3 regions of the Arthrobacter sp. I3 genome follow, and region 3 is predicted to be linked to each of the others. Evidence: riboswitches for the same ligand, from Rfam matches in the RefSeq annotation. Region 3 holds a riboswitch; each other region holds the start of a gene.
What was found. Region 3 has a riboswitch for thiamine pyrophosphate ahead of Y706_RS0102945 (ECF transporter S component). Riboswitches for the same ligand answer to the same signal wherever they lie in the genome.
Positions count from the first base shown of each region.

Region 1: it holds a riboswitch for thiamine pyrophosphate, as region 3 does, so the genes downstream of both, thiO (glycine oxidase ThiO) here and Y706_RS0102945 (ECF transporter S component) in region 3, are expected to answer to the same signal.
Region 2: it holds a riboswitch for thiamine pyrophosphate, as region 3 does, so the genes downstream of both, Y706_RS0119160 (bifunctional hydroxymethylpyrimidine kinase/phosphomethylpyrimidine kinase) here and Y706_RS0102945 (ECF transporter S component) in region 3, are expected to answer to the same signal.

Region 1 covers NZ_KI914964.1:7,025-10,791, reverse strand. Annotated here, with positions in the region: gene thiS (sulfur carrier protein ThiS) at 65-301, opposite strand; gene thiO (glycine oxidase ThiO) at 298-1,608, opposite strand; TPP riboswitch at 1,602-1,722, opposite strand; gene thiE (thiamine phosphate synthase) at 1,749-2,447, shown strand; gene Y706_RS26875 (ferritin-like fold-containing protein) at 2,444-3,157, opposite strand; partial or broken gene Y706_RS26870 (RNB domain-containing ribonuclease) at 3,199-3,767, shown strand, end outside.
Region 2 covers NZ_KI914954.1:75,756-88,575, reverse strand. Annotated here, with positions in the region: gene nadD (nicotinate-nucleotide adenylyltransferase) at 1-570, opposite strand, end outside; gene Y706_RS0119190 (hypothetical protein) at 611-850, opposite strand; gene Y706_RS0119185 (glutamate-5-semialdehyde dehydrogenase) at 931-2,316, opposite strand; gene proB (glutamate 5-kinase) at 2,343-3,545, opposite strand; gene obgE (GTPase ObgE) at 3,535-5,124, opposite strand; gene rpmA (50S ribosomal protein L27) at 5,242-5,505, opposite strand; gene rplU (50S ribosomal protein L21) at 5,567-5,875, opposite strand; gene Y706_RS0119160 (bifunctional hydroxymethylpyrimidine kinase/phosphomethylpyrimidine kinase) at 6,278-7,903, opposite strand; TPP riboswitch at 7,886-7,983, opposite strand; gene Y706_RS0119155 (Rne/Rng family ribonuclease) at 8,132-11,404, opposite strand; gene Y706_RS0119150 (vitamin K epoxide reductase family protein) at 11,888-12,559, shown strand; gene Y706_RS0119145 (flavodoxin domain-containing protein) at 12,632-12,820, shown strand, end outside.
Region 3 covers NZ_KI914902.1:43,819-56,638, forward strand. Annotated here, with positions in the region: gene Y706_RS0102915 (Na+/H+ antiporter subunit D) at 1-305, shown strand, start outside; gene Y706_RS0102920 (Na+/H+ antiporter subunit E) at 302-847, shown strand; gene Y706_RS0102925 (MrpF/PhaF family protein) at 844-1,122, shown strand; gene mnhG (monovalent cation/H(+) antiporter subunit G) at 1,112-1,501, shown strand; gene Y706_RS0102935 (DUF4235 domain-containing protein) at 1,598-1,861, opposite strand; gene Y706_RS0102940 (heme-degrading domain-containing protein) at 1,901-2,446, opposite strand; TPP riboswitch at 2,634-2,777, shown strand; gene Y706_RS0102945 (ECF transporter S component) at 2,844-3,491, shown strand; gene Y706_RS0102950 (ABC transporter ATP-binding protein) at 3,520-5,175, shown strand; gene Y706_RS0102955 (energy-coupling factor transporter transmembrane component T family protein) at 5,172-5,975, shown strand; gene Y706_RS0102960 (UDP-N-acetylglucosamine 1-carboxyvinyltransferase) at 6,081-7,604, shown strand; gene Y706_RS0102965 (glutamate--cysteine ligase 2) at 7,656-8,840, shown strand; gene Y706_RS0102970 (PIG-L deacetylase family protein) at 9,425-10,330, shown strand; gene Y706_RS23305 (ATP-grasp domain-containing protein) at 10,330-11,271, shown strand; gene Y706_RS0102980 (glycosyltransferase family 2 protein) at 11,258-12,553, shown strand; gene Y706_RS0102985 (hypothetical protein) at 12,595-12,820, shown strand, end outside.

The DNA.
Region 1 (3,767 bases), on a different contig from region 3:
TCGGCCACCGCACCGGTCATGGGGACGGCTGGTGTTCCTGCGAATGTCGTCTCGTTCATGCTGGTCATCCTCCCTGGACTGCCGTGACAAGTTCGACGTCGTCGCCGTCGGCGAGCGCCGTGGCGTGCCACTGGCTGCGCGGCACCACTTCGGCGTTGCGGGCGACGGCGACACCGAGCTTCCGCCCGTCGGCGGCGCGGCCGTCGGGGCCGATGCTCCGGCCCGTAAGCTGGGTGACGAGTGTGGAGACGGAGGCGCCGTCGGCGACGCTCTGCTCCGTTCCGTTAAGTCGGATGTTCATGCTGCTTCCTTCTTGGGGCTGTCCCCGGACGTAACCGGGATGCGGGAAAAACGGTCCGGGCGGAACCCGCCCCAGCGCGGGTCCGGCGTGAAGTCCATGAGTTGCCGGCACACGGCGGCGGCGGCGGGGGTCAGCAGGACGCCGTGCCGGAAGAATCCTGTGGCGATGATGAGTCCCGGGACGTCCCCGCCGTCCGCTCGTGCGACCCGCCCCAGCAGCGGGGCATTGTCCGGAGTGCCGGGCCGCGCCCGCGCCGTGGCTTCTAAAAGCTCCAGCTCGGCGACCGCAGGCACCAGCTGCTGGGCATCCCGCAGCAGCTGGTAAATACCGCCGGCGGAAACCGCGTGCGGATCCGACGGTCCATCCTCCCGCTGGGTGGCCCCGATCACCACTGTGCCGTCCTGGCGGGGGACGATGTACACCGGGATGCCGCGCACCATGCCCCGCACGGTGGCCGTGAGCAGCGGCTGCAGATGCGGAGGCACGCGAAGCCGGAGGATGTCGCCGTAGACGGGCCGCAGCGGCAGCGCCAGCCCGGCCGGAAGCTCCTCGAGCGCGGCGGCGCCGAGCCCGTTGGCGACCACGGTCTCCGCAGCCCGCACGGAACCGCCGCCGGCCAACCGCACACCCGCCACCTGTCCGTCCTGCCACAGCAGGCCCGCCGCGCCCCGCCGGACGAAGCTGCCGCCTTCCGCACCGAGTACGCCGGCGAGCCGGGTGATCAGCAGGCGGGGGTCCACCTGGTGGTCGGCCGGGATGTCGAAGGCACACGAGATGCCGGGACTCAGCAGGGGCTCCCGGGTGCGCGCCTCGCGCACTGTCAGTGGCTCCACGGCCAGGCCGCATGCCTGCTGGACTTCCCTCAAGTCCGCGAGCGCGCGCCGGTCCGCCGCGTCGGCCCCCACCGCCAGGGTCGGCGTCGTTAAGTAGCCGGTACCCGCCGGGGAATCCGCGCCGGCGGCACCGGCGTCGAGAGCCGTAGCGAATCCTGGCCACAACCGGGAGGCCTCAAGCATCAGTTCCAGGAGCTGTTCCTCCTGGTAGTGCAGTTCACTCACGGGGGCCAGCATGCCGGCCGCGGCCCAGCTGGCTCCGCTGCCGGGAGCATCATCGATCAGGACCACGGATCGGCCCGAGCGGATGGCCTCGAACGCGATGCCATGGCCGATCACCCCGCCGCCGATCACGGCCACGTCGGCAGTCGTATCCCCCGCGATGATTCCCTCTGCGGTACCGGGCCCTGTGTCACAAACCTGGGCGGCGGCGTCATTTGCGGCTCCGGCTGCACGGCCTGCTCGTGTGCCCATGAAAAATTCCTTCCCTACGCCGGTACTAGCCGGATCAGGTCAAGCGGTCGGCTCTGACGCCCTCTCAGCCGGGCAGCGGCGACATGGCTGCTGCGGGCTCCCGCGGTATGCGCCCAGTTTAGAGGAACTAGGCTGGTCCCATGAGCCAGGACCCTCTCCACACCACCGCCCGCCTCTATCTCTGCACCGACGCCCGCAGGGACCGCGGCGACTTCGAGGACTTCGTGGACGCCGCCTTCGCCGGCGGCGTGGACATCATCCAGCTGCGCGACAAGTCGCTCGAGGCCTCCGAGGAGCTGGAACTGCTGGAGGTCCTGCACACCGCGGCGCAGCGCCACGGGCGGCTGTGGGCCGTCAATGACCGGGCGGACATCGCCTCCCTGTCCGGGGCTCCGGTGTTCCATGTCGGCCAGAAGGACATTTCGCTCGACGCCGCCCGCGGCTTTCTCGGCAAGGATGCCGTGATCGGCCTGTCCACCCACAGCCCGAAGCAGGTGGACGCCGCCATCGCTGCCGCGCCCGGCCGCAAAGGGCTCGATTATTTCTGTGTGGGCCCCGTGTGGGCGACGCCCACCAAGCCCGGACGCGCCGCCGTCGGCCTCGATCTGGTGCGCTACGCCGCCCAGGCGATCGGCGGGGCGGAAGCGGAGGGAACCGGCAAAGTCAACGAAAGCGTGCTGCCGTGGTTCGCGATCGGCGGGATCGACCTCAGTAACGTGGAGCAGGTAGTCGATGCCGGTGCCCGGCGGATCGTCGTGGTCCGGGCGATCACCGACGCCGCTGATCCGGCCCACGCCGCCGGAGCCTTGCTGGCGGCGTTGGACGCCGCCGCATCCTAAGCAGGTCCCCAGCCCGTAATGCCGGCCGGCACTGAAACTATCCGGCGAGACCCAGCTCCGTCATCCGGCGCGCGTGATTCGCTGCGAGTTCGGCCGCCAGGCCGTTGACCAGCGCCCCGGGCGCCGGCGTCGTCCAGCCCCGACAGTCCGCCGAGGAACGCGTGCTCAGCGCTGACACGCTGGGCGTGGTTCAATACCTCCCCCAGCAGGCGCCTGGCCCACAACGCCAGGCGCGACGCCAGCCGGGGGTCATCGGCCAGGGCGGCCTTGAGTCGCGCCTGCAGCACGGCCGTGGACTCACCGGTGGAGCGGACCTGTCCGATTAACTCACGGGTCGCGGCGTCGACGTACCGGCCCACGACGCCGTAAAAGTCCGCGGCGACCGTGTCGATCACGTAGGCCTTCATGAGGGCCTCGTACCAGTCCGATGGGCGCGTGCGTTCGTGGAAGTGGTCCACCGAGGGCTGGAACGGCAGCATGGCGGCCTCCGTATCCAGGCCCATGCGCTCGAGCCGGGTCCGGACGAGTTCGTAATGCTGGAACTCGACCACGGCCATCCTGCCCAGCACCGCACGGTCATGCAGCGTGGGCGAATACCGGGCACTCGAGGACAGCCGCTCGAAGGCGGAAAGTTCGCCGTACGCCAAGACTCCCAGCAGGTCGGCAAGGAAGCTGTTGTAGAGGGCAGGATCGTCCGCAGTTGCGCTCATCATCCAAGACTAATAGCGGAAATCGGGCTACCCTGATTTTCGTGTCCCATCATCGCCTGACCCCCAGTGTCCACGAGCAGCAGAACCAGCTTGCCGGGGCCCTCAAGGCGTTGCGCACCACGCTGGAACTGCCCGGCCCGTTCCCCGAAGTTGTGCTGCGCGACGCGGCGGCGGCGGTGGCCGAGCACAAGCTCCCGGACCTTGACCTCACGCATGTCGAGTTCGTGACCATCGATCCGGCGTCGTCCACCGACTTGGACCAGGCCCTCTTTATCGAACGGAGCGACGGCGGCTACAAGGTCTTCTACGCCATCGCCGACGTTCCCTCCTTTGTCGCCCCGGGCGGGGCGCTGGACGCCGAGACCCGGCGCCGCGGCCAGACCTTCTACACCCCGGACGGCCGGATTCCGCTGCATCCGGAGATCATCAGCGAGGCCGCCGGCAGCCTGCTCGCCGGGCAGTTGTGCGCGGCGTTCGTCTGGGAGTTCGAGCTCGACGCCGCGGCAGAGGTCGCCTCGGTCCTCGTGCGCCGGGCACAGGTCCGCAGCCGCGCGAAGCTCAACTACAAGGGCGTGCAGGCCGAGCTCGACGCCGGCACCGCGGCGCCCGT
Region 2 (12,820 bases), on a different contig from region 3:
GGCGTGGTACAGGCCGTACTTGGCGATGTACTGGACCACCCCGTCCGGTACGAGGTACCAGACCGGGTTGCCTTCGGCCACCCTCGTGCGGCAATCCGTGGAGGAAATGGCCATGGCCGGGACCTCCAGGAGGCTGACGTCTTTGCGGCCCATGCCGTCCAGGACGTGGCCTGGCCGGGTTACGCCCACAAAGTGCGCGAGGGACCAGAGTTCATCGATGTCTTTCCAGGACAAAATCTGGGCCAGGGCGTCCGCGCCGGTGATGAAGAACAGATCGGCGTCCGGACGCAGGGTCCGCAGGTCACGCAGGGTGTCGATCGTGTAGGTCGGTCCCGGACGGTCCACGTCCACCCGGCTCACGGTGAAGCGCGGGTTCGAGGCCGTGGCGATGACTGTCATGAGATACCGGTGCTCGGCTTCGCTGACCTTCTTGGCCATCTTCTGCCAGGGCTGGCCGGTGGGCACAAAAACGACTTCGTCGAGGTCGAACTTGGCCGCGACCTCACTGGCCGCGACAAGGTGTCCGTGGTGGATGGGGTCGAACGTGCCACCCATCACACCCAGACGCAGGCGGCGCTGGGCGCCGCGCTGCTTCGTTGGGGCGGAAATATTAGTGACCTTGGCCGTGATCGTGCTTGTTCGGGTGCTGGCGGTGCGGGTCCGCGTGCTCCTCGACAACCACGTGGCGCCGGCCCAGGTTGGAGTAGGACAGGGTGATCATCAGCAGGACCACCAGGATCGCGAACATGGTGCCGCCAATGACAAACGGCGGTGCAATGAGCGGTGCGAGTTCCTCGTGGCCCGATTCGCCGGCGGCGGCGACGAAAGTGGCGATCTGCTGCGACAGCATGTTCTCCCCTAGTGAGTTCAAAATTTGACGACGGCGGAGGTGTCCGCCGTTCCGGTCTTCCGTTCCATGTTACAGCGTTGCTAGCCCCGGATCTGGCCCTCGCCCTGCACGATCCACTTGGTCGTGGTCAGCTCGGTCAGTCCCATGGGGCCGCGGGCATGGAGTTTTTGGGTGGAAATGCCCACTTCGGCGCCGAGGCCGAGCTCGCCGCCGTCGGTGAAGCGGGTGGAGGCGTTCACGATCACGGCGGCCGAATCGACCTCGGCGATGAAGCGCTCGGCGTTGGCGAGGTCGTTGGTCAGGATCGCTTCGGTGTGGCCGGTGGACCACTTCCGGATGTGCCTGACGGCCTCGTCCAGGCTGTCCACCATGGCCACGGCCAGGTCCAGGTTCATGTATTCGGTGGCCCAGTCATCTTCCGTGGCCGGCACGGACTGGACCGAGGCCGGCAGGGCGGCGCGGATGCGCTGGTCCACGTGCAGGGTGACCCCGGCAGCCCGCAATGCGGCGGCGACCGCGGGAAGGACGGTGGACTTGGAGTGCACCAGGAGGGTTTCGACGGTGTTGCAGACGCTGGGCCGCTGGGTCTTGGCGTTCAGGAGGATGTCCACGGCCATTTCCTCGTTGGCGGAAGCGTCCAGGAAGATATGGACGTTGCCTTCACCGGTCTCGATGACCGGCACGGAGGAGTTCGTCACGACGGTCTGGATCAGCTCGCGCCCGCCGCGGGGAATGAGAACGTCCACCCGGCCGCGCGCCCGCATGAGCGCGTTGGCGCCGTCGCGGCCGTATTGGTCCACGGTCTGGACGGCGTCGGCGGGCAGGCCCACCGATTCCAGCGCATCCCGGAGGATGGTGATCAGGGCGGCGTTGGTGGCAGCGGCGGCGGATCCGCCGCGCAGGATGACGGCGTTACCGCTCTTGAGGGCCAGTCCGGCGATGTCGACCGTGACGTTCGGGCGGGCCTCATAGATCGCGGCCACCACGCCCATGGGTACGTTGATCTGGCGCAGACGCAGCCCGTTGGGGAGGGTCTGGCCGCGCACCACGTTGCCGACGGGATCGGGCAGGGTGGCGAGGTTTTCCAGTGCGGCGGCGAGGGCCGTGATGCGTGAGTCGGTCAGCGTCAGGCGGTCCAGCAGGGCGGCGCTGGTGCCGGCGGCCCGGCCGGCCGCGACGTCCTTGGCGTTGGCGGCCAGGATCTGGTGCTTGTGATCCACCAGCGCCTTGCCGACGGCGCGCAGGCCCCGGTCCTTCCAGGCCCGGTTGGCGCGTGCCATCCTGTGGGCGGCGTGGCGTGAGCGGTCTGCGACCGCGTGGACGGCTGCTTCGGTCTCCGTTGCCGTGCCCGGGACCGCTGCCGGATCCGGTACCGCGGCGAACCCTTGGGCGGGCGCGGCGTTATCGGCAGGAACGGTGCCGGCAGGCACATCAGTCACGGCAGCGGAAGTCAGGGCCTCAGTCATGCTTCCAGTTTAGGCGTCGGGGGAACCTAGACCAGCACCAGGTCGTCAACATGAACAACTTCGCGGTCATATCCACGGCCCAGTGCCCTGCCGAGCTCATGCGTTGAGCGGCCCAGCATTTGGGGCAGCTCGGCGGCCGAATAGTTGACCAGCCCGCGGGCAATCACGGTGTTGTCCACGGACACCATCTCCACGGCGTCGCCGGCCTCGAAGTCGCCCTTCACCGCGGCGATTCCGGCCGGCAGAAGCGAGGTGCGGCGGTCGCGGACGGCCTTGACGGCACCGTCGTCGAGCACCAGGGTGCCGCGCACGGATGCCAGGTGGGCCAGCCACAGGAGGCGGATCGGCTTGCGTGCGCCGTTGACGGAGAACCATGTGCCCACGTCCTCGCCGGCCAGCGCGGCGGCCGCATTGGCCGTGGATGTTACGAGGGCGTGGATGCCCGAACCAGCGGCGATGCTGGCGGCTTCGACCTTGGTGACCATGCCGCCCGTGCCCACACCGGCCTTTCCGGTGCTGCCGATCGAGACGCCGTCGAGGTCGTGGGGGCCGGACACATGCGGAATCCGCTTGGCGCCATGCGACGGCGGACCGTCGTACAGGGAGTCGACGTCGGACAGCAGCACGAGTGCGTCGGCGCGGACCAGGTGTGCCACCAGGGCCGCGAGACGGTCGTTGTCGCCAAAGCGGATCTCGTGGGTGGCTACGGTGTCGTTTTCGTTGACCACCGGGACAACGCCGAGGTTCAGCAGCCGGTCCAGCGCGCGGAACGCGTTGGTGTGCTGGCTGCGGCGCATGAAGTCATCGGCGGTCAGCAGCACCTGGCTGACGGTAACCCCGTGCGCGCCGAAGGCGTGGGTGTAGCGGGCCATCAGCAGGCCCTGGCCCACACTGGCGGCGGCCTGCTGGGTGGCGAGATCGCGGGGGCGCTTCTCGAGGCCGAGCGGGGCGAGACCGGCGGCGATCGCACCGGAGGACACCAGGATGATCTCCGCGCCCGCGTTGCGCTTGTGCGCCAGGGCGTCGGCGAGCCCGGTCAGGGCCTCTTCGGAGATCCCGCCCTTGATGGACGTCAGCGAGGACGAGCCCACCTTGACGACGATCCGGCGCGCCCCGGACAGCGCGGTGCGGTCCGGGGCGTTGATGGTCTGGGCACCGATGTTTTGGGCACCGATGTTTTGAGCGCTGAGCGGCTGGGACCCGTGCTCGACGACGGTCTTACTCGTCATCGGCTTCGCCCAGTCCACTCTCCTTGAGCGGCTGCCGCGCGCGGCGGCCGCTGACGGATTCGGTCCAGATGCCGGCCTTGCGTTCGGCTTCGAGCTCGGCGCGGGCGGCGGCCTTGGCGTCGCGGCGTTCCTGCTGTTCGTCGCGCTTCTGGCCACGCGTCGGGCGGTCGCCGATGTCGGCGAAGCGCACGTCGGTGCCGCGGGGCGAGGCGAGCAGCTCGGCACCGGCCATCATGGTCGGCTCCCAGTCGAAGACGACGCCGTCGTCCTCGCCGATGACCACCATGTCGCCCGGCTTGGCGCCCTGCTTGAACAGTTCATTTTCGACGCCGAGCTTGGCCAGGCGGTCGGCGAGGTAGCCGATCGCCTCCTCGTTGGTGAAGTCTGTCTGCTTGACCCAGCGCACGGGCTTGTCGCCGAGGACGCGGAAGAGCGGCTCGAGGTTCTTTTCTTCGCGGCGGATCGTGAAGCCGGTCTCGTTGACGGCGCGGGGGCGCAGCACGGGGGCGTGTACCTTCGGCGGGGTCGCGGCGACGGCGTCCCGGGCGGCCTTGACGATTTCGGCCATGGCGAAACCGAGCTGGCGGAGGCCTTCGTGGCTCGTCGCCGAGATTTCGAAGACCTTGTAGCCCCTGGATTCGAGCTCCGGGCGGACGAACTCGGCCATGTCCTTGCCGTCCGGCAGGTCAACCTTGTTCAGGGCCACGAGGCGGGGGCGGTGGTTCAGTGGAACGACTTCGCCGTCGGACCCGCTGTAGCTCATGTCCACGGCGTACTTCTCCAGCTCGGCCTCGATGATGGCGAGGTCGGAGAGCGGATCGCGGTCCGATTCGAGCGTGCCGCAGTCCAGCACGTGCACCAGGGCGGCGCACCGCTCGACGTGGCGCAGGAAGTGGTGGCCCAGGCCCTTGCCCTCGCTGGCGCCCTCGATCAGGCCGGGGACGTCGGCGATGGTGAAGCGGACTTCACCGGCCTGGACGACGCCGAGGTTGGGGATGAGGGTGGTGAAGGGATAGTCCGCGATCTTGGGCCGGGCGGCGGACATGGCGGCGATCAGGCTGGACTTGCCGGCGGAGGGGAAGCCGACGAGGGCGATGTCGGCGATGGACTTCAGTTCCAGGACGACGTCGCTGGATTCGCCTTCGATGCCGAGCAGCGCGAAGCCGGGCGCGCGGCGCTTCTGGGAGGACAGGGAGGCGTTGCCGAGGCCGCCGATGCCGCCGGCGGCGGCGATGTATTCGTCGCCTTCGGCCACGAGGTCGGCGATGACGTCGCCGGACTTGGACTTCACTACGGTGCCCACCGGCACCGGAAGGATCAGGGTTTCGCCGTTTTTGCCGCCGCGCCAGTCGCCCATGCCGGGGCCGCCGTTGGTGGCGTGCCGGTGGGGCGCGTGGTGGTAGTCGAGCAGGGTGGTGGTCTGGGGGTCCACGCGAAGGATGACGTCGCCGCCGTTGCCGCCGTTGCCGCCGTCGGGACCGCCGAGGGGCTTGAACTTCTCGCGGTGGACGGAGACACAGCCGTGGCCGCCGGTACCGCCGGATACGTGCAGTACTACCCGGTCTACAAAGCTCGCCACGTGGATCTCCTCAGTGCTGTTCCCCGGACCCCCAAAGGGGCCCAAGATGATTGTAATGCGGTTAAAACACCGGTGGAGCGGACCTAATGGCCCGCCCCACCGATTTAGAACTTATTGTTACTCTGCAGCTGCAGCAGCCACGATGTTCACAACGCGGCGACCACGGCGGGTGCCGAACTCGACAGCACCGGGGGTCAGGGCGAACAGGGTGTCGTCCCCGCCGCGGCCTACGCCGGCGCCCGGGTGGAAGTGGGTGCCGCGCTGGCGGACGATGATCTCGCCTGCGGAAACTACCTGGCCACCGAAGCGCTTGACGCCGAGGTACTGGGCGTTGGAGTCACGACCGTTGCGAGTGGAACTCGCGCCTTTTTTATGTGCCATTTGAAATGCCTGCCTTCAAAAATTCTGGGGAATCTGCTGGAACCTGAACAGTAACGAAGAGTTACTTGATACCGGTGATCTTGACCTTGGTCAGTTCCTGACGGTGGCCCTGACGCTTCTTGTAACCGGTCTTGTTCTTGAACTTCTGGATGACGATCTTCGGACCACGGAGGTCTTCGAGGATCTCAGCCGTAACCGTTACCTTGGCCAGGTCCGCAGCAGCAGACGTGACTTTGTCACCGTCCACCAGGAGCAGTGCGGGCAACTCAAAGGTGCTGCCGGCTCCACCGGGGACGCGGTTCAGGGTAACGAAGTCTCCAACGGAAACCTTCTCTTGGCGGCCGCCTGCGCGGACAATCGCGTACACCACTGGGGAACTCACTTCTCTCGACGTTTATTACTAGATTTGCGTGCGGAACCAGGGGCCAAATTGTTTGGACCGGCTCACGCTGTGCCTCAACGCCGGTGGATTCCCCGGGGGAACCCATGAGCTACCCCCGGAACAAATCCATTTGGAATTCCAAGTGGACTGTTCTCAGGGTCATAACCCAAGTGTTGGCGTAAGCACCGAAGATCTAGAATACGCTAATTTTGCCTTCGGCCGCAAATGAGGCTGGTTCCGGCGGGTAGTCCGTGATAGGCGCCACAGTGTCTTGATGCAAAGTCCCCGCCAATGTTCTTGGCCGGGATCTTGACCATCCTGAGCTGTGTTGCCGCAACGACTTCCGGAACCGTGCCCCACTATCGTACCGGTAGTCCGGACCAGCTCGCGTCAGGCGTACAGCCGCGGCGCGTCGAAGAAGTCCACTTCGTAGCGCGATGACTGCCGGAAGGCCAGGGCCATGGCCTCCCGCTCGCTCTCCGATGCCCGCCCGGCCGCCGTGTCCGTGTACGCGATGGCCTGCCGGGTCGCGGCGGCGAAGTCCTCGTCGGCGTAGGTCCGCAGCCAGCCGGCGTAGGGGTGCTCCCCGGGGGCGCCGCCGGCCAGGAACTCCCGGTGCAGCGTGGAACCGACCTCGGCGTAGAGCCAGAAGCAGGGCAGCGCCGCCGCCACGAGGACGCCATAGCTGCCGGAGACCGAGGCGGCCAGCAGGTGGTCCACATACGATTTCGTGACCGGGCCCAGGGTGGAGGCCGTGGGGCGGGTGCTGAGCCAGGAACGGTGCAGCTCGGATTCGACTTCCAGGCAGGTCTGCGCCGAACGGGCCCAGAACAGCTGCTCGGCCTCACTGGGGGCAATCGCCGCGGCCCGGGCCAGGACCCGGGAGTAGCCGTTGAGGTAGATGGCGTCCTGGGCGAGGTAGTACGCGAACTCGTGCTCGGGCAAGGTGCCGTCGGCCAGTCCGCGGACGAAGTCCAGGGCGTAGATCGCCTCAAGATCGCCCGCGGCTCCTGCGCGCAGGGCTGCGGCGAACTCCCCCACTGCCGGACCGTGCCTGCCCTGGAGGTGCTGGAGGTGGTGGAAGTGGTGGACCGGGCCGTTGCCGGAGCCGACGTCCAAGGCCGAGGCTTCGCGGAGCGCGCCCAGCAGCCACGGCTTGACTTCGCGCAGCGCCGCTTCCCAGTCCCCCACCCGGGCCTGCACGGTGGCCATGGCCGAGGACAGGGAGCAGCCGGTGCCGTGGCTGTTGCGCGTCGCGATCCGCTCCCCCGACACCACGACCGTTTCCTGGCCGAGCAGGCCGCCGGTGTTGACCAGCGCATCCGGGCAGCCGTCCGCGGCGCCGTTGCCGGCGGCGTGGCCGTCGGCGCCGGCGCCGTGGGCATGCCCGCCGCCCTGGAGGTGTCCGCCCTTAACCAGAACGGTGGTGCCGGTCAGGGCGGCCAGCCGCTTGCCCTGCGCCAGGGCCTCGGACCAGTCGGCCGCGACGGGCTCCTTGAGCAGGATGGCGAGTTCGGCGAGGTTGGGCGTGATGAGGTCCGCCAGCGGCAGGAGGGCCTGCAGGGCGGCCTCGGCGGATTCCTGCAGGAGCCGGTCCCCGCTGGTGGCGACCATCACCGGGTCCAGGACCACGACGGCGGGGCGCATCTTTTCCAGCCAGCCGCGGACGGCGTCGATCACGGCGGCGTCACCGAGCATGCCGATCTTGACGGCGTCGATGCCGATGTCGTCGCTGATGGCGTCCAGCTGCGCCGTGAGGAACGCCGCCGGGGGAACGTGGACGGCACGCACGCCCTGGGTGTTCTGCGCTGTCAGGGCGGTGATGGCAGCCATGCCGTAGCCGCCGTTCGCCGCGATGCTCTTCAGGTCGGCCTGGATTCCGGCCCCGCCGGAGGGATCGGAGCCGGCGATGGCCAGCACACGGGGAATGCGCGGCGGCGCCGGCAGAGACTCGCTGTGCAGAAAATTGGGCGGGAGGAACTCGGACGGATTCGGTCTCGCGGACAAGGCAGACATCCCTTCGCCGGTGCTAACCGGACAGGTTCAACGGGTCTGGATCTCAGCCGGCCCGATGCCCGGCACCCCGTGTCAGTGTTCCAGCCTAGCCGCTGCCACCCTGCGGACCCGTTAACGCACGAGCGGGCCCGGGCCCGGGCGGACGTATGTTACGTCTGCCCTGACCCGGACCCGCAACCCGACCAGTCGAAATAATGACCGGACGGGGACGTGGTCAGTCGCGGAGGACTACAGCTCCGACGCCGGCACGCCGACGCCGAGGATGATCGGCTCGTTGCCGGCCGGGAGGGACGCAGGCCTGGCCGCAGCGGGAGCCTTGGCCTCGTGGACCGATCCGGCCGCGGCCGGCCGGGTTGCCTCGCGGTGCTCCACAGAGGTTTCGTTGGCTGCACCCTGGGCGCGGCTGGCACTCCGGTTGCGGCGTGCGCGGCGGCCGCGCAGCGTCGTGGTGTCAGCCGTGCGTGACGCCGGCGCCTCCGCAGCGCGGACGGCCGACGGCGCCTCGGGCGCCGTGGCTTCCGGTGCGGCAACAGCCGCTGCCTGCCCGGCCGCCAGGCCGGCGGCCTGGCCGGCGGCCTGGTCCGGCTTGCCGGCCTCGGCTTCGCCCAGGTTTGCGAAAGCCTCGGTCAGCAGGTCCAGGGTCAGGGCCGGTGACGGCGCGTCCTCCGCGTGCTCGACGAAGGGCAGGGCCACCTGCTCGCCGCCAAACGTCAGCACCGTTGCGGGGCGGCCGGCTGCCTCGTCGGCGGCTGCGAGCTGCGTGACGGCGTCGACGGCGGCCTGGCGGGCCCCGGCGTCGCTGGCTGCGGCTGCCTCCCCGTCGTGCAGGTGCGCGGCGTGCGCTGCGGCGGCGATGTTGGCCAGCGCGGCCCGGGTGGCCTCGGCCTTGGCGTGGCGTTCGGCCTCGGTGGGTTCGGCGTGGACGGGCGCGGATGCGGCCGGCGCGGTCTCTCCGCCCTGGCCTCCCCTGCCGCGGCGACGGCTCTTGCGTTCCGGTCGGGCAGCAGGCTGCGCCTCGGTGCGCGGCACATAGTGCTCCGCGGCGACCGTGTTGGCACGGCGGTGCTCCACCGGCTCGTCGTGGGTGACGATGCCGCGGCCCGCACACGTTTCGCACTGTTCGCCGAATACTTCCAGCAACCCGGTGCCCATCCGCTTGCGGGTCATCTGCACGAGGCCCAGCGAGGTCACCTCGGCCACCTGGTGCTTGGTCCGGTCCCGGCCCAGGCACTCCACCATGCGGCGCAGCACGAGGTCGCGGTTGGATTCGAGCACCATGTCGATGAAGTCGATCACGATGATGCCGCCAATGTCGCGCAGGCGCAGCTGCCGGACGACTTCCTCGGCCGCTTCCAGGTTGTTCTTGGTGACGGTTTCCTCGAGGTTGCCGCCGGAGCCGGTGAATTTGCCGGTGTTGACGTCGACCACGGTCATGGCTTCGGTGCGGTCGATCACTAGCGAACCGCCCGAAGGCAGGAAGACCTTCCGGTCCAGGGCCTTGTGGATCTGCTCGTCGATGCGCCAGGCCGCGAAGATGTCCGTGTCCTTGGTCCACTTCTCAAGCCGGCCCACGAGGTCCGGTGCGACGTAGGTGACGTAGGCCTCGATAGTGTCCCAGGCTTCCTCGCCGGAGACGATCAGCTTGGAGAAGTCCTCGTTGAAGACGTCCCGGACCACCTTGATGGTCAGGTCAGGTTCGCCGTAGAGCAGCTCGGGGGCGAGGATCTTGGTGGACGTCGACTGGCTCTCGATGCCTTCCCACTGCGCGCGGAGGCGGTTGATGTCGTGCGTCAGCTCCTCCTCGGAAGCTCCCTCGGCCGCGGTGCGGACAATGACGCCCGCGTCCTCGGGCAGGCGGTCCTTGAGGATCCGCTTGAGGCGGTTGCGTTCGACGTCGGGCAGCTTGCGGGAGATGCCGGTCATGGAACCGCCGGGCACGTACACGAGGTACCGGCCGGGCAGTGAGATCTGGCTGGTGAGACGGGCGCCCTTGTGGCCGACCGGGTCCTTGGTGACCTGGACCAGCACGGAGTCGCCGGACTTCAGCGCGTTCTCGATGCGGCGCTGCTTGCCCTCGAGGTTGACGGACTCCCAGTTCACTTCACCGGCATAGAGCACGGCGTTGCGGCCGCGGCCGATGTCCACGAAAGCGGCTTCCATGGAGGGCAGCACGTTCTGGACCTTGCCCAGGTAGACGTTGCCGATCAGGGAGTCCTGCTGGGTCTTGGACACGAAGTGCTCGGCCAGGACGCCGTCTTCAAGGACACCGATCTGGATTCTGTCGTCGCGCTGGCGGACGATCATCTGGCGGTCCACGGACTCGCGGCGGGCCAGGAACTCGGCCTCGGTGATGACGGTACGGCGGCGGCCGGTGTCGCGGGATTCGCGGCGGCGCTGCTTCTTGGCTTCCAGGCGGGTGGAGCCCTTGACGGACGTGACGCGGTTGTTCACCGGCGCCTCGGCCATGGCACGCGGCGCACGGACGCGGGTCACCGTGTTGGGCGGATCGTCGCCTTCCCCGCCGGTCAGCTCCAGGTCCTGGTCTCCACGGCGACGGCGGCGGCGGCGGCGGGAGGTCACACCGTCTTCAAGGATTACCTCGGAGCCTTCGTCGCCCTCTTCTTCGGTGCCTTCCGACTCGGTGTCGGACTCGGCAGAGGTGCGGGTGCGGCCGCGCCGGCCGCGGCTGCGGCGCCGACGGCGGTTGCCGGCGTCCTCGTCCTCGTCGCCTTCCTCGTCCTCGGGCTCAGCTGCAGCGGCGGCAACGGGGGCCGGACGCACCACAGTGCTCAGGTCCGGGGCCTGGAAGATGACGGAAGTGAGGGCACCCGGTTCCATGAACAGCGACGCGGCCGGGCTTTCCTCGGGGCGGGCTTCCGGCTCTTCAGGCTGGGCTGCGGCGGCTTCCGCGGTGGGTGCTTCCGCCGCGGCGGCTTCTTCGGCCGGGAGTACTGCCGCGGGTGCTTCTTCGGCCTTCGGGGCGGCCTTGGCACGGCTGGCACGGCGGCGGACCGGCTTCTCTGCAACCGTCCCTGCGGCCGTTTCTGCGGCGGCAGCTGCGTCAGCGCCAGCTGCTGCGGGGGCCTCAGCCGCGGCAGGTGCGCCGGCTTCGGCGTCGCCGGCGAAGGCAGGCAACGGTTCCGGGGCTGCTACAGCTTTCCGGGTCCGGGTGCGCCGCGCGGGCGCCTTGGCCGCAGTCTCGGCTGCAGCAGTTTCAGATACAGCAGCTTCGGGTTCAACAGTTTCAGTTACGGCTGCTTCGACGTTGGCCGGCTTACGGCGGCCCCGGACGGGCTCATCTGAACCGGCCGCGTCGGCCAGGGCCGCAGCTTCGGCAACAGCCTCGGCCGCCTCCGCGGCGTTGACCTTGGCGACGGGCGCCTTCCGGCGGGTCCGTACGGCCCTCTTCGGCGCTACCGGAGCCTCTGCTTCCGCAGTTCCCTGCGCTTCCCCGGTGACTACTAGTTCTTCGTTTCCGGCTACTACCTGGTCATTATCCATATGTGGCGACACTCCTGCCCCTGATGCGCCGCCACATTCGGCGCCCCTTGGGGGCAAATATGCGTCAACACCCGCAGGCATTGACAGAAGTCAATTGAATACCCTCAGGTTCGCACCGGCAGTGGGGTGCGGCAGCCCTGGAGGGCCGGCGAGATTGTTTTGGAACCCGTTGACCTACACGCCACAACCAGGTGCCGTCCAATGGCATTGCGGGACAGCTGGAATCAGAGGATCCGCAGCTCCCTGCTCATCATTGGCGGTCTTGAAACAAAATCGCCGGACCGGAATCCGGATGTGGATCGGGTTCCAGCCACGATCATTGTCTCACAGGAGCCGTGAAAGCAGGGGCAGGCGGGGCCGGAAGTGCAGCAGGTGCGGCCGCGCGCGGCCGGCGGGGCCGTTCTCCGGCGCTGCTCAGCCTCCGGCGTTACAATCGGGGCAAGAAGCACCCGGTCAGGACGACTAAAAAAGGACTCAATTTCCATGCCCAGCATCTCCAGCACTGCCGGCGACGCGACCGTGCACCAACCGGGTTCCGGCCCGGCCCCCGCGGCGCGGCCCCTTCCCACGATGACCCGCGACCGCCCGTTCGCCTGGCTCCTGCTGATCACCGGCGTCATCGGCTGGCTCGCATCCGGGGCCCTGGTGCTGGAGAAGCTGGAGGTCCTGAAGGACCCGAACCACGTCACGGTCTGCGACGTGAACCCGTGGATCTCCTGCGGCCAGGTCATGCAGACACCGCAGAGTTCCGTGTTCGGCTTCCCCAATATGTTCATCGGAATCGTCGCCTTCGCCGTGATCATCACCACGGCCATGGGTATCCTGGCCGGCGCCCGGTTTTCCCGGTGGTACTGGCTGGGGCTCCAGGCGGGCGTGACGCTGGGCTTCGCGTTCGTGGTCTGGCTCTGGTCCCAGGCCCTGTACGCCATCCACATCCTCTGCCCGTTCTGCATGATCGTCTGGGCCGTGATGATCCCGCTGTTCGTCTGGGTGAGCGTCCGGAACATCTCCCACGGCGTGATTGCCCTGCCCGCCGGTCCCACCAAGGTGATCGGCGACTCCGGCTGGATCATTACGGCGCTGCTGTACGTCGCCGTCGTCGCGACGATCTTCTTCGCCTTCATCCAGGTTTTCATCGGTACCTCCGGCTACTAAACGCCCCAACCGCGTCGAAGAGACTGTTAAGGCCAATGCTCGCGCCGGGCATTGGCCTTAGCTGTCTCTTCGATGAGAGGCTCCGGGCCCATCTCGGGACTTATGGCACGACCCCGCGCACGCAGGTTACATAAGGCTGGAGGAAGGAAGACCGGAGGCTTCATGATGACTGTTCTTATTGCGTATGCAAGCGCTTTGGGGTCCACCCGGGAGATGGCACAACATATGGCATCCCGCATGGCGGGTGCACTGGGCGAGGTG
Region 3 (12,820 bases):
ACGCCGAACACCCGGATCCGGTGCTCCTGGCAGCGCCGGCCGACTCCGCCACGGGTGACCGGGCCGGCAAGACGAATGTGACCCTGCTGCCCCGCACCATGGTGGGCTCCACCCTGGGCCTGGTGGTCTTTGGCGTGGCCCTGACGGTCTTTGCCGGGCCGCTGTTCAGGGTGGCCGACCAGTCCGCCCAGGAGATGCTGGACCGGACCTCCTATATCCAGGCCGTGCTCGGCCCGGACGCGCCCGTGCCGCCGGTGCCTCCGTCGCTCCATCCGGCGCAGGTCCGGGAGGGCGGCGGGAAATGAACCGGAAAAGGATCTCGCTGCGCCAGGAACTGCCGCTGCTGGTCTGGCTCGTCTTTGTCTGGGGCGCGCTCTGGCAGAACTTCAGCCCGGGCAATCTCCTCTTCGGCGCCCTCATCGCGGTGCTCGTGGCGCGCATTTTTTATCTGCCCCCGGTGGAACTCGGCGGCCGCTTCAACGTGCTCCGCGCCGTGCCGTTCGCCCTCATCTTCCTCGGAAAAGTCGTCGCGGCAAGCTTCCAGGTCCTGTACCTGGCCGTGGTCCGCGGCCCCAACGTGGTCAGCGCGGTCGTAGCCGTGCCGCTTCGCAGCCATTCGGACCTCCTGGTCACGGCCACCGGGCACGTGATCTCGCTGATTCCCGGGTCCCTCGTGGTGGAGGTGGACAGGTCGACGTCCACGCTCTACATCCACGGCATCAACGTCCGCAATGCCGAGGACGCGGCCAAGCTGCGCAAAGAGGTCCGGGACACCGAGGCCGGGCTGATCCGGATCATGGGGACCAAAGCCGAACTTTCCGCCCTGACACAGGAGACCGCCGCATGATGCAGACCGTCCTGACGGTCACCGCCGTCGTATTGTCCCTGGCCGCCGCGGGGGCGATCGTCCGGATCGCGCGGGGGCCCTCGCTGCTGGACCGGGTTCTGGCCGCCGACGTGCTGCTGGCCATCTTCGGCGCGGCCCTGTGCATCGACATGGCCGCCAACCGGCACCTGAACAACCTGATGCTGCTCGTTGCGATTTCCCTGATCGGCTTCGTCGGCTCGGTCACCGTCGCCCGGTTCGTGGCCGACAGGCGGGAGGGCGTCCGTGAATCCTGACACAGTGATCGACGCCGTCTCCGCCGTGTTCATGGTGACCGGAGCCCTGATGTCCCTCGCGGCCGCCATCGGGCTGCTGCGCTTCCCGGACCTCATGAGCAGGATGCACGCGGCCACCAAACCGCAGGTCCTCGGCCTGTTCCTGCTGCTGGCGGCCCTCGGCCTGCAGATGCGGACCTGGTCGGTGTGGCCCGTCCTGCTGGTGGCCTGGCTCTTCCAGCTGCTCACCGTCCCCGTGTCCGCCCACATGGTGGGCCGGGCCGGCTACCGGACCAAGCACCTGCACCCGGAGCTGCTGAGCTCCGACGAGCTCGAGGCGGTAGTCCAGAAGGCCGCCCAGCAGGCGGCCACGCACGGAGCGGACGACGACGACCGCTGAGCCCCCGACCGGGCCCGGCGGACCCGGCCGGCACGTCGACGGACGCGGCCGGGGCCTTCGACTGCCGCGGCGGGCGCCGCGGCTGGTCGGGTCAGGTCAGACGACGTCCTGGGTCTTGGCGAAGCGGGTGATCGCGCGCTGGGTGCCGCGGTTGGCGAGCACCTGGATGATGGCGCTGACCGATGCGGAGATCAGGGCGAACGTCAGGGCCGAACGCAGGGTGGTGGGGACGTCGTCCTCCTGGCCCTTGGGCGGCTTGTTGCCCGTGGACTTTTCCCACAAGGTGTCCACCAGCTTGGTGCCGGCAAAGCCGGCCAGGAGGCTGACGCCGGTGCCGAGCAGCTTGATGAGGATGTTCATTCTTCGGTCTCCTTGGGACGGGAACGGTTTTCCCCTAGCCTAGCGTTCCGGGGTGAGGACCATCCGCAGGGCCTCGACCACGAGTTCGTGATCCGCCTTCTGGGGCAGGCCGGAGACGGTGACGACGGCGACGGCGCCCGTGCCGCGCACGTAAATGGGGAACGCCCCGCCGTGGGCGGCGAACTCCGACTGATCCCACCAGGCGTTGTCCTCGATCCTTCCGCCGGCGGCGCGGGCCCGGAGGCCGACCAGCAGGGACGGGACCTCGTACCGCATGGCGGTGCGCTTCTTGGCGTTGATCCAGCGCTCATTGTCCGGTGTGGCGCCGTCCAGTGCGGCGTGGAAGAGCACCTGCTGGCCTTTGGTGATGTCGACGGCGATGGGCAGCGAGCGTTGCCTGCCCAGCTCGACAAGGAGGAGCCCGAGGTCCAGGGCGTCATCCTTGCTGAACGACGCGAACTGGAGCGCCTCTATCTCGGCCAGCACGCGGCCGATGAGCGCCGCCAGGGAACCCTGCGGCTGCGGCTCGCTGGAGTCGGGATCGTATTCCCCGGAGGGATCTTGGGTGACCGGTGTGTGCGACAAAATATTCCAGCTTTCCGGTGGGTGACGAGGCCGCCCGCTGGCGGGTCCGGGGGTCCGGCACGACGACTCTACCAAGAGGGTTTTCCGGGCCGCCGGGACTGCCGCCGTCCGCTCCGCGATTGTGACGGCACACCACTGAAAACCCGGCCGTCCGGGTGTAAACTGAGCCAGCCCACAAGGGCGAAAATAATTACGACAGGGGAGCGCCGCCGTCGGGCATCGCCGGAACAATCCGGGGAAACCTTTGGTGGGCGCTGAGAGTGCGGACAGCCGCAGACCCTCGAACCTGATCCGGTTAGTACCGGCGCAAGGGAGTCGAGTTCTCAGGGTGCGCGGAGGGCGGCGGAAGCCGAGACCGGCCGGCGCACCCTCCCCTCCTGTTCCTCAGGAGGACGACATGACAGATATTTCAGCACAGCATGGTTCCGCCAGCCGTTCATCCGCCCGGCGCAACTACAGCTGGCGTGTGGTGGACATTGTGGTGGCCGCGTTGATCGCTGTTGCCGGCGGCGTCATTTTCTGGGCCTGGTCCCAGGGCGCGAACCTGATCTCGACTCCGGTCAACGCGGTCTACCCGCCGTTGAGCGGACTCTACGCCGGCGGCTGGATGATCCCGGCGGTGCTGGGCATGCTCATCATCCGCAAGCCGGGCGCCGCGCTCTTCTGCGAAACCGTCGCGGCCACCGGCGAGCTCATCATGGGTTCGCAGTACGGCACCACGGTGCTGATCTCCGGCATCCTGCAGGGCCTCGGCGCCGAACTGGTCTTCGCGGCCTTCCTCTACAAGAAGTTCAACCTGCCCGTCTCCGTGCTGGCCGGCGCCGGCGCGGGCCTCTTCTGCGGCCTGAACGATTCCTTCCTGCCGTGGGGCTGGAACATCGCCTACGAAGCCGGCGACAAGCTCGCCTACATCGTCTTCACCACGATCTCCGGCGCAGTGATTGCCGGCGGACTGGCCTGGCTCGCCACCCGCGGCCTGGCGAAGACCGGAGTGCTGGGCTCCTTTGCCTCCCGCAAGGCCGCCACGGAGCCCGTCTTTTCCTGAGCCCCGTCGCTGAATCCTGCAGAGAATCATGAGATCTTCACCGGGCGTCCGGCCGGCCGCCGTCACGGCCCGCGGCTGGGGCTGGCGGCATGCCGGACGGACCAGGCCCGCGGTCAGCGGCCTTGACCTGGACATCCAGCCGGGGGAGCGCGTGCTCCTGCTGGGGCCCTCCGGCGCCGGCAAGTCGACGCTGCTCCACGCCCTGGCCGGCGTGCTGGGCGACGGCGCGTCCGGCGCCTCCGGTGACCCCGGTGACCCCGGCGACCCCGGCGACGCCGAGAACACAGACGAGACCGGCAGCCTCCTGATCGACGGCGCCGCGCCACGGGCGCAGCGCGGCCGCGCCGGGCTGGTGCAGCAGGACCCGGAAACGCAGGTGGTGCTCTCCCGCCTCGGCGACGACGTCGCCTTCGGGGCGGAGAACCTCGCCGTCCCGGCGGCGGAGATCTGGCCGCGCGTGCGCGAGGCCCTCGACGACGTCGGGCTGGGACAGCTGCCGCTGGACCACCCGACGGCGGCCCTCTCCGGCGGACAAAAGCAACGGCTGGCGCTCGCCGGGATCCTCGCGATGCGGCCAGGGCTGCTGCTGCTCGACGAGCCGACCGCCAACCTCGACCCCGCGGGCGTCCTGGAGGTCCGCGACGCCGTGGGCCGCTGCCTGGACAAGACGGGCGCCACGCTGGTGGTCGTGGAGCACCGGGTGGGGGTCTGGAAAGATCTGGTGGACAGGATCGTGGTGCTGCAGCCAGGGTCCGCCACGGACTCCGCGGTCTTGATTGACGGACCGCCGGACCGGGTCCTGGCCGAGGCGCGGGACATGCTCATCGGTGCGGGCGTCTGGGTGCCGGGCTACGTCCCGGCGACGCGGATGCGGACACCGGCGCGGGGCGCGGGACAGACTCTGCTCACGGCCGACGCGCTCGCGGTGTCCCGCGAACGGCCGCGGCGGGCCGGGCTGCGCGACGGCTTCCGCACCATCGCGCCGCGTCCGGTCCAGTCCGGGCTCTCCGTCCGGGTCCGCGCCGGCGAGGCGCTGACCATCACCGGCCAGAACGGCACGGGAAAGTCCACCCTGGCGCTGACAATGGCCGGTCTCCTGCGGCCCGTCGCGGGAACAATCTCGGCCACGGCGGAGCTGAGCAGTCCCGCCACCGGTCACTCCAGTGGCCGCGTACGCGACAGCGCCGGACCCGATCCCTACCGGTGGAAGGCCCAGCAGCTGATCGCCAGGATCGGAACCGTCTTCCAGGAACCCGAGCACCAGTTCGTCACCGGCAAGGTCCTCGACGAGCTCATGTTCGGGCCGCGCCACCTCGGCTACGGCGAAGACCGCGTGGACGAACTGCTGGAGCGGCTGCGGCTGACGGAGCTTGTGGACGCCAACCCCTACACGCTCTCCGGCGGCGAGAAGCGACGCCTTTCGGTAGCCACTGTGCTGGCGGCGCACCCCCAGGTGCTGGTCCTGGACGAGCCCACCTTCGGCCAGGATGCCAATACCTGGGCCGAACTCGCCTCGTTCCTCTCCGAGCTCCTCGACGCCGGCACCGCCGTCGTGTCCGTGACGCATGACGCCGAATTCAGCGCCGTCCTCGGTGGCGCCGAACTCCGCCTCCGGCCACGGGAAACCGCCGCCGCGGACGCGCCCGGCCCGGATCTTCAGCTGCCGGAGGGAGCTTCGCCATGAGGGACGCACTGAGCCTGCGCGGCAACCATGCGCTGCTGACCCGAGCCAACCCGCTCGCCAAGTTCACGGCGGTCACCCTGATCACCCTGGTCCTGGCGCTCTCCATTGACTGGGTGTCGGCGTCGGTGGCGCTGGCGTTCGAACTGCTGCTCCTGCCGCTGGCGGGCCTGACTGTGGCCGTGCTGTGGCAGCGCGGCTGGCCGCTGATCCTCGCCGCGGCGCTGGGCGGCTGGAGCACGGCCATCCTGGCGCCCGATTCCGGACCCGTCCTGCTCGATGCGGGGATCTGGTCCATCAGCGCCGGTTCCCTGCAGTTGGGGATCGGCTTCATGCTCCGCGGACTCGCGATCGCCTTGCCCGCGGTGCTGCTGATGAGCTGCACCGACCCCACGGATCTGGCCGACGCCCTGGCCCAGAACGCGAAACTGCCGCACCGGTTCGTCCTGGGCACCCTGGCCGCGATGCGGCTCGTCGGAATCATGGCCGAGCAATGGCAGACCATCGGCATGGCCCGGCGGGCCCGCGGCGTGGGCTCGAGCGGCAACCCCTATCAGCGGTTCCGCGCCACGCTGGGCCAGAGTTTCGGCCTGCTGGTGCAGGCGATCCGGAGCGCCTCGCGGCTCGCGGTGACCATGGAGGCCCGCGGGTTCGGCGGTGCCGCCCGGACCTGGGCCCGGCCCTCAACGTTCAGCGGACTCGATGCCTGGGTGCTGCTGGGCGGGCTCGGCATCGCAGCCGCCGCCGTCGCCGCGGCCCTCGGCGCGGGCACCTGGAACCTCGTCTTCCTCACCCGCCAGTAGACCGGCGCCGCCGGTTATCGCATGGCGTGGGTATCCGTGTGAGATTGACGCCATTCCGGCCGGAATTGCCGTGGTTTATAAATCATGCGTGATATTTTCGGGAGCATGACTCAACCGACTGCTGAACACGTAGGCATCCTGCTCCGCGAGGCGCGCGGCGCCAAGGGCTGGACCCAGGGGCAACTCGCGGCCGAGCTGGGCACCAGCCAGAGCGCCATCGCCCGGATGGAACAAGGCAAGCAGAACCTGAGCCTGAAGATGATCCAGCGCCTGGAGGCGATCGTCGGGCACAGCATCGTCAAGGTGGGCCGGCCCCAGATGACCCACCTGCGCGTCGAGGGCGGCCGCACCCTCGCCGGCGCGGTGGACGTCAACAGCAGCAAGAATGCCGGCGTCGCGCTGTTGTGCGCCAGCCTCATCAACCGCGGCACCACCACGCTGCGCAGGCTTGCCCGGATCGAGGAAGTCAACCGGATCGTGGAGGTGCTGACCAGCATCGGCGTCGAGTGCACCTGGCTCAACGCGAACGACCTCCAGATCCGCCGCCCCGCCGTCCTGGACCTGGCCTCCATGGATGTGGAGGCGGCCCGCCGGACCCGCAGCGTCATCATGCTCCTGGGCCCGCTGCTGGACGAGGCCGACACCTACCGGCTGCCCTACGCCGGCGGCTGCGACCTCGGCACCCGCACCGTGCAGCCGCACATGCAGGCACTGCGCCAGTTCGGCCTTAGCGTGGAGGCGAAATCCGGGTTCTACGCGGTGCAGGCGCCGCCGTCGGACGGTCACGACCGCTCCTTCGTGCTCAGCGAACGCGGCGACACCGTCACCGAGAACGCCATCATGGCCGCAGCCCACCGCCGTGGCACCACCATCATCCGCAATGCCAGCCCGAACTACATGGTGCAGGATCTGTGCTTCTACCTGCAGATGCTCGGCGTGGACATCGCTGGGGTTGGCACCACCACGCTGAAGATCACCGGCCGGCCGTCGATCGACGCCGACATCGAATACTTCCCGTCCGAGGACCCCATCGAGGCGATGAGCCTCATCACCGCCGGCATCGTGACGAACTCGGAAGTCACCATCCGCCGTGTCCCGATCGAATTCATGGAAATCGAACTCGCCACGCTCGAGCAGATGGGCCAGCGGCTCGAGGTTTCCGGGGAGTACTTTGCCCGCAACGGCCGAACCCGCCTGGTGGACGTCACCACCAAGCCTTCGGAGCTGCGGGCGCCGGAGGACAAGATCCACCCCATGCCCTTCCCCGGGCTGAACATCGACAACCTGCCCTTCTTCGCGGTGATCGCCGCCAACGCCCACGGCCAGACCATGATCCATGACTGGGTCTACGAGAACCGGGCCATCTACCTGACCGAGCTCAACAAGCTCGGCGCCCAGGTCCAGCTGCTCGATCCGCACCGCATTTACGTCAACGGGCCCAGCAAGTGGCGGGCGGCCGAGGTGGGCTGCCCGCCTGCCCTCCGCCCCGCCGCCTGCCTGCTGCTTGCCATGCTGGCGGCCCGTGGCGTCTCGGAGCTGCGGAACATCTATGTCATTGAACGCGGCTATGAGGACCTGGCCGAGCGGCTGAACACCATCGGGGCGAAGATCGAGTATTTCCAAGACTGAGCCCCGCGTTGGTGTGGGGCGTTTCGGCGGATCCTGACGCACAATAGATTCATGCGCACCTTCGGCGTGGAGGAAGAACTGCTGATAGTGGACCCCGAATCGGGGATGCTGCTTGCCCTCGCTGACCTCATGCTGCCGGGTCTGGTGCCGCCGCAGCAGGAAGCCGCCAGGGTTCTCCCGGCACAGAAACCGGTCCACGAAGGCGCCGACTTCAGCTACGAGCTCAAGCTCGAACAGATCGAGACCCAGACGCATCCGTGCCTGGAATACACGGAACTGCTCCGGCAGCTCAGGCGTGGCCGGTCCCTTGCGGACCAGGCGGCCCGGGCGCACGGCGGGCGCGTCGCGGCCCTCGCCACGTCGCCCCAAGGCTCAGCCACCCACCTGACCCCGAATCCGCGCTATATGACCATGCAGCAGCGCTTCGGGCTCACCGTCCGGAACCAGCTGACCTGCGGCCTCCACGTCCACACCTTTGTGGAGTCCCCGGAGGAGGGCGTGGCGGTAATGGACCGGATCCGTGACAAGCTGGCCGTGCTGATAGCACTCAGCGCGAATTCCCCCTACTGGAACGGGGCCGAGACCGGATTCGAAAGCTACCGCACCCAGGCCTGGAACCGGTGGCCGGGCTCGGGTCCCACGATGATCTTCGGCAGCCTGCCCGTCTACCGCCGCGTGGTCACCCGACTGGTCGAAAGCGGCGTCCTGATGGATGAGGGGATGGTCTATTTCGACGCACGGCTGGCCCGGCAGCATCCCACCGTGGAGATCCGGGTCGCGGATGTTTGCCTGCGGGCCGAGGATGCTGCCTTGATTGCCGTGCTGGTGCGCGCCCTCGTGGAGTCGGCCGCGCGGGAATGGAACGACGGCGTCGATCCCGCCCCGGTGCCCACGCTGCTGCTGCGGATGGCCGCCTGGCAGGCCAGCAATTGCGGACTGCGCGGGGAGCTCCTGGACTTCGGAACCTTCACCCCGGCCCCGGCCGCGGACGTGGTCAGGGCGCTCGTGGACTTCGTGGCCCCGGTGCTTGAGGAACAGGGCGAGCTGGAGCTGGCGCGCGAGGGCGTCGAACGGATTCTTGCAGAGGGCACTGGTTCCCAGCTGCAGCGCGGCCCGTTCCGGGCCGGCGGCCTGCCCGCCGTCGTCGAGCGGGCCATCGAACTGACCACCCAGGGGTCCGTCACCGAGGGGCCGGCAGACAATCGTTCGGCCCTGGGCCGGTTGCGCCCGGCCTGACCGGGAGCCCACAACAGCTGCGGGTGCGGGACGCCAAAAGAAAAAAGCCGAAGAGGCGCCGCATTTATTGCCGAATGCTGATAGGGAATCACGGTTGTTTAATGATTGCCGCCCAGCCCTTTTCAGTTAACCGTTCCCGGCAGGGCAGCACGCCCCCGTTCGCCTTGCGAAAGCCTGATCCGGGTAGTCGAAACAAGAAATATGAGTACTACCTGTGACCGCCATTAATTCCATTCACTGAGGTTCGGGTATTGCCTACTCGGGCGCCCTGATAGGCCACTCGCCTTTACTGGAAGAGCAAGTTCAAGGTTTTCAGAAGGTTTCCAGAAGGTCTCACAATGTCACGTAACACGCCGGGGGGCGGTTGTGCTGTGCCACATATGCGCTGGTCAACGTCCTGCAATGCTCGCACAGCCCGCAGCGGCTGCACCTTTCGCCGACGCGGCACCCTGCCAAGGGTGCCGCGAACCGATTCAGAAATGGCCCCTCTTACTTCCCAAAGCCGGGTTCGCTTATGCGCCCGGCCCTGAAGATCAAATCCGGCCCGGCACTGGGGTGCCGAACAACATAGGAATTGAATTCACATGGTCTCGATTTATGTCTTGCTCATCGTTTTCCTGATTACTTTTGTGGCCGCCGCCGCCCTTGGCCGGTCCTGGTTCCACCGCCGCCTGCGCCGTCCCGAACTGCTTCGCAGGATTTGCCTTCTTGCCGGCTCAACGCTGCTGGTGGCAAATCTGGCCAGCGTTTTCCTCGATGCGCCCGAGTTGTGGCGGACTGCCGACCTCACGCTCACCCTTGGCGGGCTCGCGTCCCTGGGCGTTGCTTTGACGGCCCTGCGCACCGGGGGAGCCCCGGCCCGCCAGCCGCGCAGAGTTCTGGCCATCGGCGCCCACCCCGACGACCTTGAACTTGCTTGCGGCGGTACCCTGGCGAAGTTCGTAGACTCCGGACACGAGGTGCAGGGGCTCGTCATGAGCGATGGCACCCGTGGAGGGGATCCCCTGGAACGCTCCCTCGACGCGCGGCGCGGCGCGGCGTTCATGGGCCTCACCGGAATGACCCACTACAACTTCACAGACACGGACCTGTTCCGGCACAGCCAGGAAATGGTGGGTGTCATTGAAGCCGCCATCGCCCGCTACAACCCGGACATCATCCTCACGCATTCCAACCACGACCAGCACCAGGACCATCAGGCCGTCCACATGGCGACGCTGCGGGCCGCCCGCCAGCACCACTCAATCCTCTGCTATGAAAGCCCGTCGGCAACGCGGGACTTCAGCCCGAGCGTCTTCATTGACATCGACGACTACCTTGACGCCAAGGTCCAGGCCGTGAGGATGCACAGCGACCAGCTCGCCAAGCCGTACATGACGCCCGAGCGGGTCCGCGGCATCGCCTCGTTCCGCGGCGGGCAGGCGCGGCGCCGGGTCGCCGAAGCCTACGAACCCGTCCGTCTCCTGAGCACGGAAATGGAAAAGCTGTGATGCCCCGCGTGCTGGTCACCGGCGCCGGAGGCCCCGCGGGCCGCGCCGTAGCGGCCCAGCTGAAGTCCCGTGGCGTTCCCGTCCTGGGCACGGACATCCGCGAACTGCCCGCCGGGGCCGGCCTTACCGTCGTCCCGGTGCCGCCGGCCTCGGACCCGGACATGGTCTCGGCTCTGCGCCGGCTTGTCGTCCAGGAGGGCATCAACCTGGTCATCCCCACGGTGAGTGAGGAACTCCCGCAGCTTGCCGGGTACCGTGCCGCCTTCGGGACCGACGTCCGGGTCATCATCGGCGATCCCGGTCCGGTGGCTCTGGCCAACGACAAGCTCTTCACGGCCTGGCAGCTGCAGACCGCCGGGGTCCCCGTGCCGAGATTCGGCGTGCCCAGGGACTTCGCCGATGCCGGTGCCGCCATGGCCGCGCTCGGCGGCCCCATAGTTCTCAAGCCGCGGGTCTCCCGCGGCGGACGCGGCGTGATGGTCATCGACGGCAGCAAGCAGGTGGACTGGCACCGCCTGCCGGAAGGCCTGATTGTCCAGGAATTCATCCCGGGCACCGAATACGGCCCGATGGTCTTCGGCACCCCGGCGCACAACGGGGCCGCGCCGTTCGTCGTCGTCGTGGAGAAGACCGAACTGGCGCAGGGCAGCGTGGGCAACGCCGTGAGCACCCGCCGCGCCGAAGCAGGCGAGGCCATGGACGTCGGAAATCTGGCGATGGGGGCCGTCCGCTCGCTGGGCCTCACGGGCCCGGTCGACGTCGACGTCCGCCGGCGTGCCGACGGGACCCCGGCGGTCCTTGAAGTGAACGCCCGGTTCGGCGCGAACAGCAGGCAGGCCCCGGAACTGCTCGACGCCGTGCTGGCGTCGTTTGCCCTTCCCTCCTTCAACCCGGCCTCCTTCCGGCAAAGCACAGGAGCGTACGCCCATGTCCTGGTTTAGTTCCGCCTCCGCATCAGCCGTCCCCGGCGCCGAATACCTCCTGCTCCTCATCGGCCTGCCGATTCTGGTGTTCGGGCTCGTGAAGCTGCTCGTGCTGCCGCTGTCCGTCTGGTTTGAACTCCGTGCGGGGCGCCGCCGCCGCCGCGCAACGCCCACCCTGCTGGATGAGCGGCCCAGCGTGTCGATCATTGTCCCGGCTTTCAACGAGGCGACCGTCATCGAAAACTGCGTCCGCTCCATTCAGCTCACCCTGTACGACCGGTACGAGGTGGTGCTCGTGGATGACGGCTCCACTGACAACACGGCCGGGCTGATGCGCGCGCTCGCCGCGACGGATCCACGGATCACGGTCCTGACCCAGGCCAATGCCGGCAAGGGGGCGGCCCTGAACCTGGGCATCCGCCACGCCACGGGTGAGGTCCTCATGTTTGTCGACGCTGACGGGATCTTCTCCCAGAACACCGTCAAGCGGATGCTCCAGGGTTTCACTGACCAGCGCACCGGGGCCGTGTGCGGCGACGACAGGCCGGTAAACCTGGACCGGGTCCAGACCCGGATGCTGGCCTTCATCAGCCATGTCGGCACCGGGATGGTCAGGCGCGCCCTGACCATGATCGGCTGCCTCCCGATCGTTTCCGGCAACATTGGGGCGTTCCCCCGCCGGATCCTGGAGGAGATCGGGCCGTTCCGCGAAGACACGGTAGGCGAGGACCTGGAACTCACCTGGCGGGTGCACAAGGCAGGCTACCGGGTGGTCTTCGCCCCGCGGGCGCTGGTCTATGCCGAGTCGCCGTCAACGGTCCGGGCGCTCTGGCGCCAGCGCGTCCGCTGGGCCCGCGGGCTGCTGCAGACCATGGGTGTGCACAAGCGCATGATCGGCAACCTCCGGCACGGACAGTTCGGCGCGTACCTGCTGTTCAACACCATCACCATGGTGGTGCTCCCGGTGCTCCAGATCCTGGTACTCGTGGATCTGGTCTTCCTCACGGCGCTGGGCCGCAGTCCGTTCGGCGCGGACGTCTGGGCGATCCTTGGCTGGGTGGGGCTGTTCATCACGTTGCTGCTCACGGTGTTTGCCCTGGCCATGAACAGGGCGTGGAAGGACCTGCGGCACGCCTGGGCACTCCCGCTCATCCCGCTCTATTCCGTGTTTACGAGCCTGACCATGGTCGCCGCGCTGGTGCAGGAACTCCGCGGCAAGGAGGCGCACTGGAACAAGCTGACGCGGACCGGGGTGGTCAGCGTCACCGCCCCGGCGGTGCGCCCGGACGTCAGCGTTTGAGGCGCGGACCGGCTGCCTTCCCTGCCCTTGTGCTCCTGTCGGTGCTGGCGCTTGCCGCCACTGGGTGCGGCGGCCCGCAGGGACCCACGGCGCCCGCCGCGGAGCGCACTGTCGGCGTCGGCTACGAAACTGTGGTCGACGCCGCCTCGACGCTGCCGGAACTGGCCAGACGGCTCGATGAGGTCAACGCCAACAGCGTCACCATCAGCGTGGGGCGGCTGGACTGGACGGCGTTCCCTTGGGACGCCCACCCCGAGGTGGAGGCCG